Regions from separate parts of the Pseudoalteromonas sp. SWXJ133 genome, predicted to be linked through region 1. Evidence: predicted binding sites of a transcription regulator. Region 1 holds the regulator's gene; each other region holds the start of a gene.

Region 1 (7,631 bases):
GGGACTAGCTCCTACATCAAGTACCACTGCAACACTTGCGATGGGCGATGCCATGGCAGTTGCATTATTAGAAGCTCGCGGCTTTACTGCTGATGACTTCGCGTTATCTCACCCAGGTGGTAGTTTAGGTAAGCGCTTATTACTCACTTTAAAAGATGTTATGCACGGCGGCGTAAATACACCTATTATTAGCGTTTCACAAACAGTTAAAGACGCCCTTATTGAAATGTCTGCTAAAGGGTTAGGCATGACAGCCATTGTTGATGATAATCAGCAATTAGTAGGCCTATTTACCGATGGCGATTTACGTCGTATTTTAGAGCAAAGAATTGATATTCATACAACACAAATAGATGTTGTTATGACTAAGTCATGTACTACGGCTACGCAAGATATTTTAGCCGCTGAAGCGCTTAATATTATGGAACACAAACGTATAAATGGCTTAATCGTTGTCAATGAGCTAAATCAGCCTATTGGCGCATTGAACATGCAAGACCTATTAAAAGCAGGAGTGTTATAAATGCAATTTGAAGAACTCTATCAACCGCTGAGCGATGATGCAAAAGCACGCGCTAAAAAAGTAAAGCTACTTATATGCGATATTGATGGTGTATTTTCTGATGGCCGTATTTATCTTGGTAATCAAGGTGAAGAGCTAAAAGCATTTAATACAAAAGATGGTTTTGGCATTAAAGCGCTTATAAACAGTGGCTTTGAAGTTGCTGTAATTACTGGTCGTCATTCACAAATAGTGCAACAACGTATGAGCAGCTTAACCGTACAGCATATTTATCAAGGCCAAGAAAATAAGCTCATTGCCTATCAAGAGCTAAAAGATAAACTCAACCTTAGTGATGAACAAATTGCTTATATCGGTGATGATGGTCCTGACATGCCCGTTATGGAATTCGTCGGCTTTGCTGTTGCAGTAAATGATGCCCATCCACTTATTAAACGTTTATCACACTATGTAACGCAAATGCCTGGCGGCTTTGGCGCAGTGAGAGAGCTTACCGACCTGCTCATGCTTGAAAATGGTAAAGCATTAACTACACAAGGCACTAGTTCATGAATGCAGCGCGCATAATATTAAGCGTTTTATTCATTAGCTGTATGGTTTGGCTTTGGTACCCTTATTTTACACAAACTAATGTTGCACCTCAGGCTGAGCCTGAAGTTATTGCAAAACCTGACTACATAGCTATTGAACTCAAACAAACAGCCTATGACGAGCAAGGTAAAATTAGCCACAAAGTCACTGCTGCTAAAATGGAGCTATATCAGCAATTAGGTTTTACATTTTTTGAAAAACCCATTTTTACTTTATATAACGAAAAGCAAACGTGGCAAATAAATGCAGACGAAGCAACATTATACGAAGACAAGCAATTAATTTTAGAAGGTAATGTGGTTGCCAAAAACTTAACCGATAACGCCATGATAGACAAAATCAATGCTGATAATATTCAGGTAGATATAAAGCTATTAACAATGCGTTCGGAGCAACCCGTTATCATCACCGGACCCAATTTAAAAATCACTGGTAAAGGCCTAGAAGCCGACTTAAAAACCGAAGTGATAAAACTAATTAACCATACGCGAACCATATATTATGACCAATAAAATATTAAAATCACTTATTATTCCTACACTTATACTAGCGTTTAATAGTAGTGCTGCAGAGCAAAACTCGCAACCTGCTGCAAATCAAATTTCAATAAGCGCCGATAAGCAAGAAGGCCAATTAAAAGCTAACGTGGGTATTTTTGAGAAAAACGTTGAGATTATTCACGGTAATCGCCGAATTACAGCAGACCGCCTCGAAGTACATAAGCGCGATGAACTTGGTGATAACCAGCAACTATTAATTGCCACGGGTAGCCCTGCTCGCTTTGAAGAGAAGCAATCAGATGGCACAACTATGAGCGCCAGTGCAGACGAAGTTCGTTACGATGTATCTAAACGTTTTTTAACGCTCGTTGGTAATGCAGAAGTATCGCAAGCAGGACAAAAAATTAATGCTAAAAGTATTACCTACGATATAGAACAACAGTTAATCAGTGCCGAAAAAGATGAAAACTCAACTGACCGCGTTCACACTATTTTAGTGCCTATCGAAACTAAAAAAAGTAAAAAAGACGATAAAGGTCAGCCATGAGTACATTAAAAGCAGAACTATTAGCAAAGAGCTATAAAGGTCGTGAAGTTGTCAAAAACGTCGGCCTTGAAGTCAAAGCAGGCAGTATTGTTGGTTTACTTGGTCCTAACGGCGCAGGTAAAACCACCACGTTTTATATGATTGTGGGACTTGTACCTAGCGACAAAGGTAAAATTTCTATCGATGATAACGATATTACTCTTTTACCTATGCATAGTCGTGCTAGATTAGGCATTGGCTACTTACCACAAGAGTCTTCAATTTTTAGAAAACTGACTGTTTATCAAAACTTAATGGCAATTTTAGAAACACGCAAAGAGTTAAATAAGCAAGCCCGAGAAGACACGCTCGATAAATTATTAGATGAATTTAGCATACAACACATTCGTGATAGCCAAGGTATGGCATTATCGGGTGGCGAACGTCGCCGCGTGGAAATAGCACGTGCGCTGGCAGCCGATCCTAAATTTATATTATTGGATGAACCATTTGCAGGTGTTGACCCGATTTCGGTATTAGATATAAAGAAAATAATAGAACATCTCAAAAATCGTGGGATTGGTGTATTGATTACCGATCATAACGTAAGAGAAACCCTTGATGTTTGTGAAAAAGCCTACATTGTTTCTCATGGGGAGCTGATTGCATCAGGTACTCCAGAACACGTATTAAATGATAAAACAGTACGCGATGTTTACTTAGGCGAGCAATTTAGGCTGTAACATTTACGCCATGTCTTTAAGCATCTGCTAGTATTAATTATAACAACATAAAAGGATTGTTAGAGATACATGAGGCAATCACTACAGCTGCGCATGGGCCAGCAACTTACAATGACTCCACAGCTGCAACAAGCTATTCGTTTGTTGCAACTCAGTACATTGGATCTCCAGCAAGAAATACAAGAAGCTCTCGACAGCAACCCGCTATTAGAGGTTGAAGAGGCAGATTATTCAGAAGACGCTGCAGGTAAAAACGAGCAAAAAGCTGATACCGATGACATAACTGTTAGCGCATCTGCCGATGATGCTCCAAGCGAATATGAACAAGATAGTGGTGAAGCACTTGCAAAAGACACGCTAAGTGACGACATGGCTATGGATGTTAGCTGGGATGAGTACATGAGTGCCGCCCCTGCAGCATCATCAGGTCCAATGCCTGAAGACGAGTCAATATACCAAGGCGCCTCTACTGAAACGCTCCATGAGTATTTAATGTGGCAGTTACAACTAACGCCATTTAGCCCTACAGACGAAGCTATTGCTATTGCGATTGTAGAAGCCGTCGATGATTCAGGTATTTTAACACTAAGCTGCGAAGAGATTTTAGAAAGCTTTAATCAAGAAAACGAAGATGATAACGAAGTCGAACTTGATGAAATTGAAGCTGTATTAAAACGCATCCAACTGTTTGATCCTGTCGGTATTGCTGCGCGTAGTTTACAAGAGTGTTTGTGTATTCAGCTTAACCAGTTTGACAAAGAAACACCTTACATTAATGAAACAAAAATGATTTTAACCGAGCATATTGATTTATTAGCTGCTCGTGACTATCGTACATTAATGAAGAAAACTAAGCTCAAAGAAGAAGAGCTTAAAGAAGTAATGACATTAATACATACTCTTAGCCCTAAACCTGCAGATACTATTGTAAGAGAAGAATCTGAGTATGTTATTCCTGATGTGTCAGTTAAAAAAATAAAAGGCCGCTGGGTTGTTGAACTAAACCCAGATAGCATGCCTAAAATTCGTGTTAATAGCCAATACGCAGCAATGTCTCGCACTGTAAAATCCAGTGGTGACAGCCAGTTTATTCGCTCGCATTTACAAGAAGCTAAATGGTTTATTAAAAGCTTAGAAAGTAGAAATGACACGCTATTAAAAGTAACCAATTGCATTGTTAAGCAACAACAAGGCTTTTTTGAACACGGCCCTGAAGCCATGAAACCAATGGTTTTAAATGATGTTGCTGAAATGGTAGAAATGCACGAATCAACGATTTCGCGCGTAACAACCCAAAAGTATATGCACACACCCCGTGGTATATTTGAGCTAAAATACTTTTTCTCAAGCCATGTAAGCACCGAAAACGGTGGTGAATGTTCATCTACGGCTATACGTGCTCTTATCCGAAAATTAATCGCTGCAGAAAACTCAGTAAAACCATTGAGTGATAGCAAAATAGCGGATATATTGGCTGAGCAAGGAATTAAAGTAGCGAGACGCACAATCGCAAAATATCGCGAATCTCTGTCTATTCCACCGTCAAATCAACGTAAAAGTTTGATTTAAGACGCTAAACTAAGAGGGTAATGCTTATGCAACTAAACTTAACTGGTCGCCACGTAGAATTAACCGATTCACTAAGAGACTATATTAATACTAAATTTGCGAAGCTAGAAAGACACTCTGATCATATTAATAATGTTCATGTCATTCTCGATGTAGAAAAATTAAACCAAAAAGCAGAAGCCACGATACACGTAAGCGGTGCTGAGCTATTTGCCTCTACAGAACATCAAGATATGTATGCCGCCATTGACTCGTTGATCGACAAGCTCGATCGACAAGTAATTAAACACAAAGAGAAGCTTGCTCGACACTAATATGATGAAATTAAGCTCACTTATATGCCAGGACTGCAGCAAAGCTGCGGTCCTTTTTAATAGCAAAAAAAGAATTTTAGAGTTCATTAGCGAACTTGCTCACGACAAACTTCCGTACCTACCGCAACAAGATATTCTTAATGCTTTAATGAGCAGAGAAAAATTGGGTAGTACAGGTATAGGGCGTGGCATTGCCATTCCTCATGGAAGAATGAGCGGTGCAGAAGAGCCTTTGGCTTTAGTACTCGTTAGCGAAACTCCAATAAATTTTGATGCGATCGATAATCGCCCTGTTGATATTTTCGTCGCACTCATCGTACCAGATGGCGATAACCAGCAGCACTTAAAGACTCTAGCAACCATTGCTGATAAACTAAACAACAAAGATTTTTGTAAACAGTTACGCAGTGCAAAATCAGATACTGAGCTTTACCAAGTTATTGTCAATCAATCATAGTTTTATAAAGGGTGTTAAATGGAGTTAATTATCATAAGCGGCCGTTCTGGTTCTGGAAAGTCGGTTGCTTTACGCGTTGTAGAAGATTTAGGTTATTATTGCGTAGATAATATTCCAGTTAACTTGCTTCCTTCATTAGTTCGCAGTGTGTCTGATAGCTACGATAAAATTGCTGTTAGCATTGATGTGCGTAACATCCCTAAACAACAAGATGAATTTAACGATATTCTTGAATACTTGCCAGGCTTTGCAAACCCTACGTTATTTTATTTAGATAGCGACGATCAAACATTGATCAAACGTTTTTCTGAAACTCGTAGATTACACCCACTATCAATTGACTCGTTGCCTCTTGATTTAGCCATCAAAAAAGAAAAAGAATTACTTGATGTATTAATCACTCGCGCCGACTTTATGATAGACACGACTGATTTGAGTGTTCATCAACTTGCTGAATCTATTCGTGAAAAGATTTTAGGTAAAAAAGATAAGCAACTGATTGTCACGTTTGAATCATTTGGTTTTAAATACGGCATACCAAAAGAAGCCGACTATGTATTTGATGCACGCTTTTTACCAAATCCACATTGGGAACCTGAATTAAAACCTTTAAATGGGTTAGATCAACCCGTTAAAGATTATTTGGCCAATCACAGCATTGTGCAAAAATTCACATGGCAAATTCAAACATTTGTACAAACGTGGTTACCGCACTTAGAGCGAAATAACCGCAGTTATTTAACTATTGCTATTGGGTGTACAGGCGGACAACATCGCTCTGTATATTTAGCGCAAACCATCGGTGAAAGTTTTGCAATGACACATCCCAATGTAAAAATTCGCCATCGCGAACAAGAAAAATAATATAGCGGAATAAGAACCTGTTCAGCTTAGGTAGAGTAAATTATGCATTGTGAAGACACTTTTTTAATAAAAAATAAATTAGGATTACACGCCAGAGCTGCTACCGTGCTTGCCCAGTTGGCAGTGCAGTTTGATGCTACAATTACATTATTTCAAGACGACAAAGAAGCGGCAGGCGATAGCGTACTTGCACTAATGTTACTTGAAAGTAGCCAAGGCAAAGAAGTAAAAGTTGTATGCAAAGGCCCCGATTCTGAGCAAGCTTTGCATGCTGTTGGAGAATTAATAGCACAACGTTTTAATGAACAAGAATAAACAGTTATAAGAATAATACTCGCATTACAAATGCCTCGACTAAAACAGATATATAAAATAAATACGGTTAGTGACGCCAGTTAACTCACCTCTCCCCATAAAGTAACATAAGAATTTATAAAGGACGCCAATGCCTGAAGCTTTTGAACAAGATTACCCGCTACAACAACTAAAGCAGGTGACTAAGTCACTCAATAGTGGTCAATTTGTTCAAGTTAGGCGCATGCTCGCAAAAACAGCTCCTTGTGATACCGCATTATTATTAGAATCATCACCGCATAAAATTCGCCGACTCCTTTGGCAGTTGGTTGATCCTGATGTGCAAGGTGATGTTCTTGAAGAACTATCTGAAGATGTTCGTTTAGGCATTATTGCCCAGATGGAACCTAAGCATATTGCAGCCGCAACAGAAGATATGGGCCACGATGACTTAGGTGAAGTATTACGTAGTCTACCAGACACCGTCTACAAAGACGTTGTTAGCGCGATGGACATTCAAGACCGTGAACGTGCAACACAAGCACTTTCGTATCAAGAGCGCTCTGCAGGCGCGCTAATGAACACCGATACGGTGACCATCCGCCCTGACGTAACACTCGATGTTGTACTTAGGTATATTAGGCTACGTGGCGAGTTACCAGAAGGTACCGATGATTTATACGTTGTTGATAAGCATAACTGCTTTATAGGCGCTTTATCGCTGAGTACATTATTAACTAACCCGCCAGAAAAAATTGTTCGCGATTTAATGGATGAAGATTGTGAATCCATTCCAATCTCAATGGATGAAAGTGAAGTCGCGCAATTATTTGAACGTCATAATTGGATATCGGCACCCGTAGTTGATGATAACGATCAGCTCCTTGGTCGTGTCACTATCGATGACATCGTTGACGTAATCCGAGAAGATGCTGAGCATAGTTTATTGGGCTTAGCCGGTCTTGATGATGAAGAGGATACATTCGCTCCTGTACTAAAAAGCTCTAAAAAACGCTCAGTTTGGTTAGGTGTCAACTTACTAACTGCACTTGCAGCTGCTTTTGTAGCTAGCTTTTTTGAAGGCACTTTAGATGTTTTACCTATTTTAGCTGTACTTAACGGTATTGTTCCTTCAATGGGCGGTGTTGCAGGTAGCCAATCGCTAACTCTCGTTATTCGTGGTATTGCAGTAGGTCATATTAATCAAACTAACCAACGCTTTTTAATGATGAAGGAGCTTGCTATTGGCG
Region 2 (7,631 bases), on a different contig from region 1:
TGTTCGAACAGCGATGGTTGCACAGCAATTTCATCAGGGTTCACTTCAGTTTACTCAGAATTCATTAGATTTAGCTATTACTGGTGAGGGTTACTTTGCTACCAGCGCTGTGCTTGGAGAGCAAGATTTTAGTTACACACGTGCGGGGGCCTTCAAACTTGATAAAGATAACTATATGGTTGACTCACAAGGGAATTTTCTTCAAGGGTTTCCTGTTAACCCAACAACGGGTGATACAACATCTGTTAGTTTAAGTACTTCGTCTGCTCTGCAAATACCAGATTCTTCAGGTTCACCGCGTGCAACATCTACTATATATAACTCATTTAATTTAGATTCACGCGAACAAGCAACCACAATTGCGTTCGATCCAAGTGTAAGCGCTAGTTATAATTCATCAACTTCAACAACAGTGTATGACTCACTCGGTGAGCCGCACGTATTGCAGTTTTTCTTTGTTAAGCCTGCGCCAGCAACACCACCAGTTGTAGGTGATGAAAATATGTGGGAAGTACATACAACACTAGATGGTAAGTCGTTTGACGAAAATGGCCTAGAGCAAACTGCCGCACCTTATACTCCTATTTCTACATTTCGCTTCGATGCAAGTGGCCAGCCACTCAGCACAAACGGTGTTGCAAATACAGGAACTACTTTTGACCCTCTTACTGTTACATCAGCCACACCAGGTCTTTCTGACCTGTTAAGCAATGGTGCTACGTTTCCAAATGATATCACTATCAATTGGCGCGATGAGGCTAATGGGGTTACTAAAATACCAACTCAATATGCAAGTAATTTTGAAGTGAAAACCCTTAATCAAGATGGCGCAACAGTTGGCCGTTTAGCAGGTATTGATATCGGTACAGATGGTAAGCTAGTTGCTTCATATAGTAATGGCGATTCTACTTTTTTAGGGCAAGTCGCTATGGTTCGCTTTGCGAACTCGCAAGGCTTGGAACAGGTTGGTAATACGAGCTGGAAAGAAAGTATAACATCGGGGGAACCTATTGCTGGCGAACCTGGTTCTGGTTCACTGGGTAAAATAAATTCATCAGCACTTGAACAATCAAACGTAAATTTAACTAGCGAATTAGTTGATCTGATCACTGCACAGCGTAACTATCAAGCAAACTCGCGTGCGCTTGAAGTTAACTCAACAATTCAGCAAAGTATTTTACAAATACGATAAACTAAAACTGTTTAATTTATCCTTAAAGGCTGCTTAATTGCAGCCTTTTTATTGGCTGATTCAACGTTGGGGTAGTTAATACCAGCCGGCATAAGTATTTATATAATTTAAGCAGATTGGTAAGACACATTTAAACCACGCCATAATAATTTCTTTATAGTATTAAATTTAATCTGGCATCTATATTGCATTTACTATTGCAGAGATTTTTATGTGAGTCGATGTTATGGATAAAATGGTCTATATTGCCGCGTCTGGCGCTAAGCAAAGCATGCTGGGTATGGCTCTTAAAGCCAATAATTTGGCGAACGCCAATACCACAGGCTTTAAATCTGATTTTGCTCAAGCACGATCGATGCAAGCATTTGGTGAAGGTCTACCAACAAGGGTGTTTTCTATGGAAGAACGCCCTGGTTCAGATATGACATCGGGCGGTATTGTTCAAACCGGCCGTGATTTAGACATAGCAATGAGCGACAACGCCTGGCTAAGCGTGCAAGACGCCTCAGGTAACGAAGCTTACACTAAAGTAGGTACGCTTAATATAACTGCCCAAGGTATGTTGGTTACCAGTGGTGGGCGTCAAGTAATTGGCGAAGGTGGTCCTATAATCTTACCTGTTCCGATTGAAAAAATCGGATTCAGTGAAGATGGTGCAATTCAAGTACGACCACAAGGCGCGCCAGCTAACTTTTTAGAAGAAGTTGATCGCTTAAAAATAGTTGAAGCTAATAATTCCACACTTGAAAAAGGTAACGATGGTTTATTTAGGCCAAAGCCAAATCAAACGGTTGAAACCTCAGCCAATGTAAAAGTATTAAGCGGTTCATTGGAGATGTCTAATGTTAACCCAGTTCACGAAATGGTCGATATGATCAGCCATCAACGACAATTTGAATTACAAGTAAAGCTTATGAAAACAGCCGAAGAAATTGACGAGCGTCAAGATCAGCTGTTGAGAATAGTTTAACTTTAAAATGAGGACTCTATTATGAACCCAGCATTATGGATCAGCAAAACTGGGCTTGATGCCCAACAAACCGATATCTCGGTTATATCAAATAACTTAGCTAACGCCAGTACGGTTGGATACAAGAAAAGTCGTGCCATTTTTGAAGATTTACTTTATCAAAATATCAACCAACCTGGTGGCCGTTCATCGCAAGATACCCAAATGCCCTCAGGTTTAATGTTAGGTGCGGGTGCTAAAGTTGTAGCCAACCAAAAAGAATTTACGCAAGGTAACATGTTGACCACTGAAAATTCGTTAGATTGGATGATTTCTGGCGAAGGTTTTTTTGAAGTACTTCAACCCGATGGCAATATCGCCTATTCTCGCAATGGTCAGTTTACTACTGATGGTGATGGTCGAATTGTGACATCGGGAGCAGGTTATGTTATTCAGCCTGAAATGAACGTTCCTGAAGACGCTCAGTCAATAACTATTTCTCAAGATGGCGAAGTGTCTGTACGTATTGCAGGCCAAGCCGACAACGTTGTCATTGGTCAACTTACTATTAGTGACTTTATTAATCCATCGGGTCTTGAGCCAATTGGTCAAAACCTATATACCGAAACAGCTGTAAGTGGCGCTCCAGTGCAAGGTAACCCAGGCGTTGAAGGATTAGGTAGCATTATTCAGGGCTCACTTGAAACATCAAACGTAAATGTAACTGAAGAGCTGGTAAACTTAATTGAAACTCAGCGTATTTATGAGATGAACTCAAAAGTAATTTCGGCTGTTGACGAAATGATGAGTTACATCAATCAACAGCTTTAATAGTGCGGGGGGAATTATGCGTAATATTATTTTATTTGCAGCAGGCACATTATTTTTAAGTGGTTGTATGTCAACGCAAAATAGTGAAATAGTACAGGATGATCCTTACTACGCACCTATGTACCCTGAGCCTATTTTAGAGCCGATGGTAGCAACAGGTTCACTATTTAATACTCATACATCAAACGATTTGTATTCTGATAAGAAAGCACTGCGTACTGGCGATATAATTACGGTTAAATTGCAAGAGTCAACTCAAGCAACAAAAGCAGCTAAAACAGAAACAGACAAAGAAACCGAAGCAAGCTTAGACCCTGTTATTGGATTCGGCGGTCTACCTGTAAATATAGGTGGTGATAGCATTCAGTTTGGTGTTGGTAGTGACTCGTCGTTTAAAGGTGACTCAAAATCAAATCAATCAAACAGTTTAGTGGGTGATATTTCGGTTAACGTAATGCGCGTTTTACCAAACGGAAACTTAGTGATCCGTGGCGAAAAGTGGCTAACGCTTAATACAGGCGAAGAGTTTATTCGGTTAGAAGGGCTAGTTCGCCCTCAAGACGTAAGCGCCGATAATACGGTTGAATCAAACCGTATTGCTAACGCACGTATTCAATACTCAGGTAAAGGGCAGACGCAAGAAGCACAAAGTCCTGGTTGGCTCACACGTTTCTTTAGCAGTTCGCTGTTTCCATTTTAGAGGTAGTCACATGAACAGCTTTAAAACTTTATGCTTAATTGTATTATTAGGCTGGCAGTTTACTGCCAATGCCGAGCGCATAAAAGATGTATCTATGGTTGAAGGGGTACGTTCAAACCAGTTGGTAGGCTATGGTTTAGTAGTAGGTTTACCTGGTACTGGCGAACAAAATTCATATACTCAACAAAGTTTTAGAGGCATGTTGAATAACTTTGGTATCACATTACCTTCAACTCAAAGTCCTAAAATTAAAAATGTTGCGGCTGTTGCAGTCCATGCTGAACTACCTGCATTTAGAAAACCAGGGCAAACAATAGATATAACTGTTTCTTCTATTGGCAGTGCAGGCAGCTTACGTGGTGGTACTTTATTACAAACTTTTTTAAAAGGTGTAGATGGTAACGTGTACGCAATTGCGCAAGGTAGCTTAATTGTAGGTGGTTTTGGAGCTGAAGGCTTAGATGGTAGTAAAGTTGTTATGAACACTCCCACTGTTGGTCGTATACCCAATGGCGCAACTGTTGAGCGCACCGTAGAAAGCCCGTTTATGCAAGGTGACTTTATTACCTTTAATTTAAACCGTCCTGATTTTACAACGGCTAAACGTTTAGAAAGAACAATTAACGATTTGGTTGGTCCAAATAGCGCGCAAGCAATTGACTCTGTTTCCGTTCGTGTTGTTGCCCCCAGAGATGCCTCGCAACGTGTATCGTATTTATCAACACTTGAAAATTTAGAATTTAAGCCAGCTGATATGGCAGCTAAAATAATAGTTAATTCGCGTACTGGCACTATTGTTATAGGCAAAAACGTTAAGCTTCAACCTGCAGCAATTACTCACGGCGGCTTAACAGTAACAATTGCAGAGCAACAAAATGTGACGCAACCAAACCCGCTAGGTGCAGGGGATACTGTTGTCACGCAGCAGAGTATTATAGATGTAAATCAAGATGACTCGCGGGCATTTGTATTTAATCCAGGTGTGAGCTTAGATGATTTAGTGCGTGCAATTAACGAAGTGGGTGCAGCACCTGGTGACTTAATGGCTATTTTAGAGGCATTAAAAGAAGCGGGCGCAATTAATGGCCAGCTAGTTGTTATTTAAATCTTTAGGCACATAAATTACGTATTACTTAAAGCCCTATATCTTTCAAACAAGATATAGGGCTCTTTTATTTATAGTACACTAATCTGCAATATATTTAATCATTTTGAAGAGGGCAAAACTGACGCTAGCTGCGTTAAACTTTTCTCATTTACGACCGCATGGGTGCACAAGGTATCGCAACGCAGGCGCAATTGCAGAGAACAATTAAACAACGAAGTTTTTGCCTACTATCAACAAGGTTTTCCTGCCTCAAAACAGATCACTTAATTAAGCTAATTGGTATAACTCAAAATTATTATACTTATCTTTATCGTTTTGTTTGGTAGTGGCTCAATTTTTGCATTTTTAACTGCATTATTCATTTTGTGTCAAAAAGCCGATGGAAACGAACCACCTCGATAAGCAAAACTTTTTTGATTTAGGCAACTTAAACTCACTTCGACAAGAAGCCTTAACAAGTGGCGACGCATCGACAGATGCTTCTAAAGCTGCGCTTAAAAAAGCGGCTGCACAATTTGAAGCAATATTTACGCAAATGTTGCTCAAAGGTATGCGCAAAGCAAATGAAGCATTTGAGGACAAAGAAAGCCCATTTAATTCAAGTAGCGTAAAGTTTTTTGAAGAAATGCACGACCAACAACTTTCATCTGAATTGTCATCTAATGGCTCATTAGGGCTGGCTGATTTAATCGTTCAACAACTCTCCCCTGATGCTAAAAACTACACGCCAAGCTCAGTACTCAGAACGAGCAATGATTTTTTAAGTGATCAGCGTGCAGGCACAGAGTTGCCGCATCAACAGTATAAAAAAGAAACCATTCCATTAACTGATAACAAAATTACAGAAGAGGCTAAGTCGAATGACAATAAGGCAAACTTCGACACTGCCGAAGAGTTTGTAAGTTCAGTGTGGGAGCATGCAAAAACAGCGGCTAAAAAAATTGGTTTAAACCCAGCCGTTATGGTTGCACAAGCAGCACTTGAAACAGGTTGGGGCAAGCATATCATTAATAAAAGTGATGGCGGCAGTTCAAATAACTTATTTAATATTAAGTCAGATAAAAGCTGGGAAGGCGATAAAGCAAGCAAAGTAACGCTTGAATTTGAGCAAGGTACACCCGTTAAAAAACAAGCAAGCTTTAGAGCTTATGATTCAATTAAAGACAGCGTTAATGATTTTGTAGATTTTTTGACGCAAAACCCACGCTACAAAGAAGCATTACAAAATACAGCAAAACCAAATGATTTTTTAGATTCTCTCCAAAAAGCTGGTTATGCAACAGACCCAAATTATGCGGATAAAATTAAACAAGTACTTAATAGTACTGAGCTTAAAAATATTGCAACAAGCGTGATCCGCCAAGGAGTAAAGTAATATGTCGTTTAATTTATTAAACATTGCAAATTCTGGAATAAGAGCAAGTTCTGATTTACTGCAAACGACAAGTAAAAATATTGCCAATGTAAACACGGAAGGTTACGTACGTGAACGGACCGAACATACCACGATGATTGATAATCAAGTGGGGAGAGGCGAGACGTACCGTTTACTTAATGAATTTGCACAAAAACAATTAAACAGAGATACATCAAATAAAACATTTTTTGATCAGTTTGAAAGTGAAGCAAACCGAATTGATACACTATTCTCACAAGAGTCAAATAGTGTATCAACGAGCTTAAATTCATTTTTTAATAATGTTCAAGAAGCACTCAATCAACCATCATCATCTGTAGCTCGCTCTTTAGTTATGAGTGATGCAGAAAACCTACTTGACCAGATGGATAGGCTTTCGGGGATTGTAGTTGAACAAAAACGAGTAGTCGATGAGCAATTACAAATATTCTCCACTGAAGCTAATACTTTAATCGAAAATATTAGCTCTTTAAATCAAGAAATTGTCGGAATTAATGGTACTAATAGTGCCTCAGATGCTAGCTCTGCTTACAACGAGCGTGATAAAGCGATACGTAACTTATCTGAATTAATAGATATTGAAACGCTTGATGGGCCAAATGGTGAAAAGCTTGTATTTATGGGAACCGGTGAAGCTGTCGTTATGCAAAATGGTACTTTTAATCTATTTTCTATGAGTGCAGACCCAGATCCTAACTTTCAAGAGCTTCGCTTAGATGTTAATGGTGGAAAAGCGGTGCCGTTAGATGTTGATGCTAGTAAATTAAAAGGGAAAATTGGTGGATTGCTTGCTTTTCGAGATGATATTTTAATCCCTACACAAAATCAACTAGGTCAAATGGGGCTGGCAATAGCTGATTCTTTCAATCAACAAAATCATTTAGGTATGGATGCAAGTGGTCAGCTTGGCGGTGATATATTTGAAATTCCTAGTGTTGGAGGCTTTCCTTATCAAAACAATACAGGTACGGCCAGTATTACTGCCACTGTAGAGCCTGGTATGGGTAGTGAGTTACCAGCAAGTGATTTTATTATTACTTATACAGCAAATCCTAATGAAGTCAGTATTCAACCAATTGACAATAAAGGTGAGCCGCTTGGAAATCCTTCACTAGCTAATGTAGTGGCCGGTGTTATTGACTCGTCAACAGTTGTGAGCGGAGAGTCTTTTGGTTTGCAAATAAGTGTAGTGGGTGCTGGAAATGCAGGAGATCAATTTCAAGTAAAGTTAAACTCAGGTGCGGCTGGTAACATATCTTTGCTTACTGGGCGCGGTGAAGACTTAGCACTTGCCTCACCAGTGAGAACCGCTGCAGATGGTGATAACACAGGCACGGCTTCCATTTCTGCAGGAGAAGTTAGCGATGTTACAACGGGTAGCTTTACTACTTCCCCATTAGCATTAGCGAATGGACCTATTAATATAGTAAAAAC
Region 3 (7,631 bases), on a different contig from region 1:
ATAGTGTAGCGGTCTATTTTAAAACCATGATGTCGGTGTATGTAGCAGCTGTTGTGATTTTTATAGCCTATCAAATTGCCGGCGTTTACTTTGATGATTTAGCATTTAGAAATATTGTTGTTTACGCCGACCCATTTGGCTCTGGTTCGTTAATTGATTTAACACGTTATTGGACTGTAAATGATAAAAACACAGAAGTTCTAACGCTCACAGGTGACCTTTTAGTTAACCGTATATTGTGGGTGGCAATCAGTGTTGCAATGTTTTTTGGCCTTGGAAAGCTAAGCAATCGCATAGTAACTAAAAAACAGAAGAAGCAATTTAAAGTCTCTGCTTTTGTACAAAATAAACAAGCTGCACTTATCAATAGTGCTAAAAATTATAAATCAGCGGGGGTTAGTACTAAATCTCAGCTAATAATGCGCAGTATATTCGAACTTAAACAAGTTATATTTAGTGCTCCTTTTATGATTTTAGCGGGTGTAAGCATTGTAACGCTTATGATCCCACTACTTGCTCCTATTGGCGCCTATGGCACTACTAACTGGCCTTTAACTCAGAATATGGTAAATGTTATTAGTGGTATTTCCGGTTTATTTTTGTTTGTTATTATCGCTTTTTATAGTGCTGAGCTTGTGTGGCGAGAGCGACAAAGTGGCATGGGCGATATTGTTGACAGCTTTCCGGTACATAACAGTGTTTTTTGGGTGTCAAAAATACTGGCTTTAATCGCCGCTATTTCTGGGTTGTTTCTAGTGGGAATGATACTCACAATTACAGTTCAGTTATTTAAAGGTCAATTTAATTTAGAGCTAGGACAGTATTTATTTAGGATTGTTTATTTATCGATTTTACCGTTAATTATGCTGACGGTACTCGCCTTCTTTTTACAAATTATTAGCCCGAATAAATATGTAGGAATGGGCTTGTTTATTTTGTATTACATAGCGCAAAAAGTAATGGGTTCTTATGGGTTTGAGCACCATATGTATCACTTTTCGCAAAGCAGTAGCGTACCGTATTCTGATATAAATGGTTATGGGCACTTTTTACAAGGCGCGCATTGGTACACATTATATTGGGGTGCGTTAAGTCTTGTTTTAGCGATTGTTGGGTTTGCGTTATGGCATCGCGGTCCTTCACAAACGCTGCGCACACGCTTGTCTATGCTTCGTTATAATATGTCGTTAAAAGGGCAAGCGGTTGCGGTTATTAGTGCATTAGTGTTTGTTGGTGCAGGCTACAATATTTATAACAACACGCGAGTTTTGAATGAGTTTACTACGAGCGATGAGTTTCAAGACAAGCAAATAAGTTATGAGCAGCAGTTTGCACAATACAAAGACTTAGCACTACCTATGGTGACCGATGTTGATTTAACTGTTGATATTTATCCAAAAAAGCGTGCTTTAAGTGCTGTGGCAAAAATTAAATTTACCAATACCTCTAACGAGCCAATTACGCGAGTTTTGATTACCTCACCTCAACACGCTAAAAGTTGGGATGTAGCCATGGCTGGCGGAAAGATAGTTGAAAAATTACCAGCGTTTTATTCAGCATGGTTTGAGTTTGAGCAGCCGCTTATGCCAAACGAAGTAAGAGAAGGGCAACTGTCGGTTACTCGTGATCATACAGCCTTTACCGATAAAGACTCTGATACACAATTAGTTGCCAATGGCACTTTTATTAATAATTGGGAACTCCTTCCTAACTTTGGTTATAACCATGGTTTACAGGTAGCTGATAAATTTGAACGTCGTAAGCATGATTTACCAGAACTTGAACGTGCCCATAAGCTAGAGGACAGTCAGTACTATACACAAAGTGATTTAGGTGCAGCTAATGGGTTTATTAACTTTAAGGCGACGGTAACGACCGACGAGTCGCAATTTGCTATTACCCCAGGGTATTTACAAAGTGAAAGTGTAAAAGAGGGGCGCCGTACCTTTGTTTATGAAATGGATGCGCCCATTTTAAACTTTTACGCGGTGCTTTCGGCAGAACTTGAAAGTAAAAAGGTTGAGCATAATGGGGTAAATATTGAGGTGTACTACCACAAAAATCATGCATGGAATGTTGACCGTATGATTGAGTCGGTACAAGACTCGATAGATTACTTTACACAAGCATTTGGGCCGTATCAGCATAAACAACTACGTATTATTGAATTTCCTAAATATCGCTCGTTTGCACAAAGTTTTGCCAATACAGTGCCATACTCCGAAAGCATAGGGTTTATTACAGACTTAAGAGATGAGAGTAAAGTTGACTACCCTTACTATGTTACCGCACATGAAGTAGCGCACCAATGGTGGGGGCATCAAGTATCGGCGGCTAATGTAGAGGGGAGCGCGGTTATTTCTGAAACGCTTTCACAGTACAGTGCGCTTATGGTGCTTGAGAAACGCTTTGGCGCAGAGAAGCTACGTAAGTTTTTAAAATATGAGCTTGATAGGTACTTAATAGGGCGTACAGGGGAAGCCTTTGAAGAAATGCCACTATATAAAACACAGTCGCAACAATATCTTCATTACAATAAAGGATCAGTTGTGATGATGGCGATTTATGATCGTTTAGGTGAAAAACGTTTAAACAATGCACTCAAAGCATTTTTAAATGAATTTCAGTACCAGTCAACGCCATACCCAACTACGCTTGATTTACTTAGCTATTTAAAACAAGACGCAACGCAAGCAGAACAAAGTTTTATTGACGATCAGTTTAAATATATCACTTTGTATGAGCTTGAGATGAAAGACGTTTCAGTTACAGATAGCGTTGATAGCGAAGGATTTTATACTGTAACACTTAGCGTAGAAGCCGTTAAACAGCGTGCGGATGGCCAAGGTGAAGAAACTGAACAGCCGCTCGATGAGCTAGTTGATATTGCATTGTTTAGCGACGACCCTGAAAACTTACTAGCTGAAGACTTTGTTATTTACTCGAAAAAGCATCAAATAGTATCTGGTACCAATACTATTGAGCTTAAAGTAAAAGAAAAACCATTATTTGCGGGGGTTGATCCTTACATTAAGCTGGTCGATAAAGACAGTAAAAACAACTTAGCTAAGTTTTAACTGCTATTTAAATAACTATTCTTTTAGTTAACTAATCTGTACACAGGTTAACTACTTCAAAGGCCGCATTTATGCGGCCTTTATGTGTAATAAATTGTATAAAACTTCATAGCGATTCTACATATTCCTCACAGCTTTTTACGCTAATATTTTATGTTTTCTTATAAAGTTACCTTACTGGTATTTAGTTTATAAGGAAGAGTATGAAACCATTAATTATAGGGGCGATAGCATTAAGCCTCAGTGCTTGTTCTGTGGTAACCATTCAGCCACAGGCAACAGCAAAAATAACGAGCCAAGCTAATTTCGAAGATAGCCGCCCATTTTATTTATGGGGATTAGTGGGTGAGCAGCGGGTAGACGTAAAACAAATATGTTCAAATACACCGGTTATTCAAATGCAGTCACAACAAACGTTTAGCGATGGAGCGCTGAGTTTAATTACGCTTGGAATATACTCGCCCCATACCATTAAAGTGTGGTGCCAAGAGCAAATACTAGGGGAGACATTATGAGTATCAGCTATTTGCAGCCGGTTGCACACTGATTATTTTAACGGGGTGTACAAATATTTACTTTGATAACGGTATACAGAGCAAAGTAAGCAATAAAACGCTAAAAAGCTCACAGTGGCATCATAATTTTGCACTTGCGTTGTACGAGGGATCAGAGCCGTTAGATTTAACAACACATTGCCCACAAGGTGAATGGCAAAGCGCTCATACGTATAAATCGTTTACTAATGGTTTAGCTGAGGTGGTTGTGAATCAAATCGGCCCAGCTTGGTACCCTAAAACAGTAGAAGTACAATGTAATAAGGTACCATTTAAGGCAAAACAGCTATAAAACGAGAAAAGGGCCAAAAGGCCCTTCGTGTTGCAGCAAGTAACACATTCTTTCTTATAAATTAAAGTCTACAGAATAAGCAACGTAAGCTTTAATATCTGAATCATCCATATCTGTATCAGACAAACCAAAAGTAAAACCGTCTTTCGAAATTGATACACCGTAATCTAAGATATTATCATCGCCAATAAAATCACCAGAGTAATGGCCTAAGTGAAGTGCCATTTCAGTGCCGTTACTGCCAACAGTAAAACCGTAGTCAGCTGTCAGGTAAAGTGAATCACCAAAGTCTGTATCATCACCACTTGCAGCTGATGTTGCTAATACAGAAGCACCAAAGGTAAAGCCTTCAACACTGATGCTACCGTAAATTTCAGAGAAATCTGCGTCTGCTTCAGAAGCTGCGTCTGGGTAAGCGTAATAAATATAACCAACATCGTAGCTAACACTTTCGTTAATATCGCCACCAAAGCCTGCATATAAGTCAAGCTCATAGGTCATTTCATCTGCCCACGATGCATTTGAAGCCCAAGTACCTGCATAAAAGCCCGATTCATTGGCATAATCAATACCGCCTGAAATAGCTGCATCGCCCCCAGTTTGCTCTTGACCACGCCATAAGTAGTTTGATGTTGCCGCTGCATTAGCAGTTACTTCAGCATGTACGGCTGTTGACGTTAAAGATGTTGCGCCCATTAATGCTATAGCACTTATAGCGATGGTTTTTTTTAGTTTTAGCATGTCCATTTCCCGTTATATGATTTTTGCTCGCCAAGGTTTTTATTATGTAATTGGAACCTTCAGGCTGACGGCTTTTTATTGTTTAACTAACGGGATAATTGCACTGTGTGTGCCAGCTTCATTGTTTTTTATTAAAAATTATTTTTTATGTATTAAAAACATGAGCTTGAATTTTATGAATAGGATAGGGATATAACATGAAGAAAGATGTTGCGCACATTGCTGGTGCATAAATTAACCTAGCCGCACCATAAAAGTACGGCTAAATTAGAAGATTTTAACCGAATATAGTGCGCATAAGGCTAATTGTTTCGTTTACGCTGCGACCTTTTTGTACTTCACTCACAATTGAATCACGTTTACTGCGAATGTGTTCAGGAATATCGTCAGCAGCAAGAGCACGGTCTACTAATATTTCTGCAGACTCTTTACCTCTACGCTGAGTTTTACCTGTTGTAGTTGTAGTACGTTTAGGCTTGGTTAGCAGTTTAATGTAGTTAGAGTTATCTGGTGTTTTAGCATCAGCGTAGTGAAAGAAACATGGAATTAATGCTTTAATAGCAACCAATTGTTCTTCTAACTCGTTACTAGGTTTAGCCATTTTGTACCATGACATAGCTTGAATACCTTTTACGATATCTTGCCAGTAACGCTCAAAATCACTATTTTTAAGTTTAGAAACACCAAGGGCACCACATAATGCATCTAATCGATTATTTGTAATCGGAGTAAATAAATCAGGGCGACGCATTGCAAGCAGTCGTGTTGCAGGCGCAAGTGTTGGTTTTTCGTTATTGTCGGTGAATATTTTTGAATAAGCAGCAACAAATTGTTGATATTCGTATTGAGTAATATCACCTTCAAGTGGAATATTCACTAGTGCATCGTCAAAAGCACCTGGTAAATCACCAAGCATTTGATGGAAGCTCTTTGCACTCTTTGTAGATGCAAACCATTCAACGTCAAAGTTGTATGTGCTTGGATCAAGTGATGCCATGTGCTTACCGCTAAACGCAAGTAAGTCTTCAGGAATCATATCTTTAAGAGACTGTTCACGAATGCTTTTGATGTAGTCTACCAAACGAAGCTGTTCGTCAAGTGCAATAACGTCTTTGTGTTGTTCTACAAATACACTTACAACAGGCCACGGAGCAATACGTAAAGTTTTAACCTGTAAAAAGCTGATAGCTGAAATAAGCTGATCGTGTAGCTTCTTAAGTACTGGTAACTGCTGTGGCTCTAGCAAATCGTAGTTCATACGATCTCTGCTTGCACTTAGCAATTCGTAACACCAAGGTAAAAAATCATCAGGGTGGTTTTCTACTTTCACGGCCATAAGGTTAAGGCTTAATTCTGAAGATTGCTTCAGAATGTTCTGATAGATTTGATTTTCTTGTTCGCCTAGCGTCATTTTTGACGGTGAAATTAGCAGTTTTTTCATGCCTTGTAGAATCTCCGGTTTAGATATATATTTTTTTTGCTGGTCTATTTTAGCGCAATTACGCTGATAACAACAGCGCTGTCCTCCATACGTTGTAATTGAAGTAGCTAAATCGGTGTTTTTGCTAATAGAATGAGACTAACGCTTTACATGTATCAATCATTTTTATCTAGTACAAAGAGACTTTCAACTGAGGTATTAAAATGCTTTGCTATTTTTAGAGCGATTATTACCGAAGGGGTAAATCGTGCCGTTTCTACTGTACTAATAGTCTTACGTGAAACCGCAATTAGATCAGCCAAGTCTTGTTGAGAAAGGCCTGCTTCTTTGCGGTATTTTGCAATTTTATTTTGCACTTTTGCTCCTAATCCTTGCTTTGCCAAAGAATTGATACGCCGTATATTAGACTCATTACAGCAAGGTAAAATGTAGCCATCATGCTGTGAGATACTTCTAAAGCAAGAGTATCGGAGAGTAAGTACACGCCACCCATACTAAAAAGTAAGCCAAGCACAACATGTTTATAGGCAATAGTGTCGATGGTATTTAAATACTCATCTTTATATGTAAGGTGGTATTTCATTCTCCATGTAAACCCGCCTCTGATCACAAACATAAAGAATGAACCTAAAAAAGCAGCAGTTCCTAAAAACAATAGTGGGGCTGATGTTTGATTAAGCATTGGGTAAACACTAATGATTAATAAAGTGACCCCCATGAACAATGAAAACCACGCATTTTGGTCCATAAATTTTTCTTCACTTTTAATATCGTAATTAGACATAGCTCATTTCCTTTTAAAATTTTTACAATATGTAACCTTAAGGTTTCATTGGGTCAATATTTATTTGTAACCTAAAGGTATCAAAATGTTTCAGGAAAGATTCATATATAACAGGTAAAATGGTTTTAGTGGCTTTTTTACATCAACTACAATGATTTTAAGGCTAACACTCGCTATGATAAGAACATTATTTGCACGTTTGAAAGGACGATCATGAAAACCTTACTTAAAATTGTAGGTGTAATACTTTTACTATGTATAGCACTAATTGTTGCCGCACCGTTTTTAATTCCTACTGATACTATTTTTAATAAAGTGTCGCAGCAGGTAGAACAAACAACTGGGCGCACTCTTACTATTAAAGGTGATAAAACACTTAGCGTATTCCCTGCATTAAAGTTAGAACTTAACGACGTGCATTTTGCAAATATGGAATCAGGTTCGCGCGCCGATATGGCGAGTATGAAACAGCTTGCTGTACACATACCTTGGTTTTCATTATTTGGTGGTGAGTTTAAATTAGATAAGTTTGTTATAAACGAACCAAATATCCTATTAGAAACTGACAAAAATGGTAAAGCTAATTGGCAGTTGTTTGATGCAGTTGCAGAGCAACCTAAAGAGCAAAGCCAATCAGGTGAAGCGATAAAGCTTCCAGATAACTTTGATATTGAGTTAGGTGAGGTTGCTATTTATGGCGGCACATTTACTTATCTAGATGGTCTAACAGGTGCTAAGCAAC

What was found. Region 1 encodes sigma-54, which starts transcription at its own class of promoters, with help from an activator protein. Its sites were predicted from a motif close to GTTGGCACGNNNNTNGNNT; they were not measured.
Region 2: flgJ (flagellar assembly peptidoglycan hydrolase FlgJ) is a predicted target of sigma-54. The motif match lies at 5,105-5,123, and genes of this name have one in related genera.
Region 3: I6F40_RS17660 (TorF family putative porin) is a predicted target of sigma-54. The motif match lies at 4,763-4,781, and genes of this name have one in related genera.

What each region holds. Positions count from the first base shown of each region.
Region 1 is NZ_JADYXJ010000003.1:114,375-122,005, forward strand. It holds gene I6F40_RS03405 (KpsF/GutQ family sugar-phosphate isomerase) at 1-523, shown strand, start outside; gene kdsC (3-deoxy-manno-octulosonate-8-phosphatase KdsC) at 524-1,075, shown strand; gene lptC (LPS export ABC transporter periplasmic protein LptC) at 1,072-1,626, shown strand; gene lptA (lipopolysaccharide transport periplasmic protein LptA) at 1,616-2,161, shown strand; gene lptB (LPS export ABC transporter ATP-binding protein) at 2,158-2,883, shown strand; gene I6F40_RS03430 (RNA polymerase factor sigma-54) at 2,953-4,452, shown strand; gene hpf (ribosome hibernation promoting factor) at 4,479-4,766, shown strand; gene ptsN (PTS IIA-like nitrogen regulatory protein PtsN) at 4,771-5,223, shown strand; gene rapZ (RNase adapter RapZ) at 5,242-6,087, shown strand; gene I6F40_RS03450 (HPr family phosphocarrier protein) at 6,130-6,402, shown strand; gene mgtE (magnesium transporter) at 6,533-7,631, shown strand, end outside.
Region 2 is NZ_JADYXJ010000010.1:11,497-19,127, forward strand. It holds gene flgE (flagellar hook protein FlgE) at 1-1,192, shown strand, start outside; gene I6F40_RS09510 (flagellar basal body rod protein FlgF) at 1,419-2,162, shown strand; gene flgG (flagellar basal-body rod protein FlgG) at 2,184-2,972, shown strand; gene flgH (flagellar basal body L-ring protein FlgH) at 2,989-3,672, shown strand; gene I6F40_RS09525 (flagellar basal body P-ring protein FlgI) at 3,683-4,777, shown strand; gene flgJ (flagellar assembly peptidoglycan hydrolase FlgJ) at 5,160-6,155, shown strand; gene flgK (flagellar hook-associated protein FlgK) at 6,157-7,631, shown strand, end outside.
Region 3 is NZ_JADYXJ010000030.1:11,013-18,643, reverse strand. It holds gene I6F40_RS17675 (ABC transporter permease/M1 family aminopeptidase) at 1-3,077, shown strand, start outside; gene I6F40_RS17670 (Bor family protein) at 3,281-3,592, shown strand; gene I6F40_RS17665 (Bor/Iss family lipoprotein) at 3,621-3,923, shown strand; gene I6F40_RS17660 (TorF family putative porin) at 3,978-4,664, opposite strand; gene I6F40_RS17655 (hypothetical protein) at 4,942-6,105, opposite strand; gene I6F40_RS17650 (helix-turn-helix transcriptional regulator) at 6,261-6,461, opposite strand; gene I6F40_RS17645 (hypothetical protein) at 6,470-6,889, opposite strand; gene I6F40_RS17640 (AsmA family protein) at 7,103-7,631, shown strand, end outside.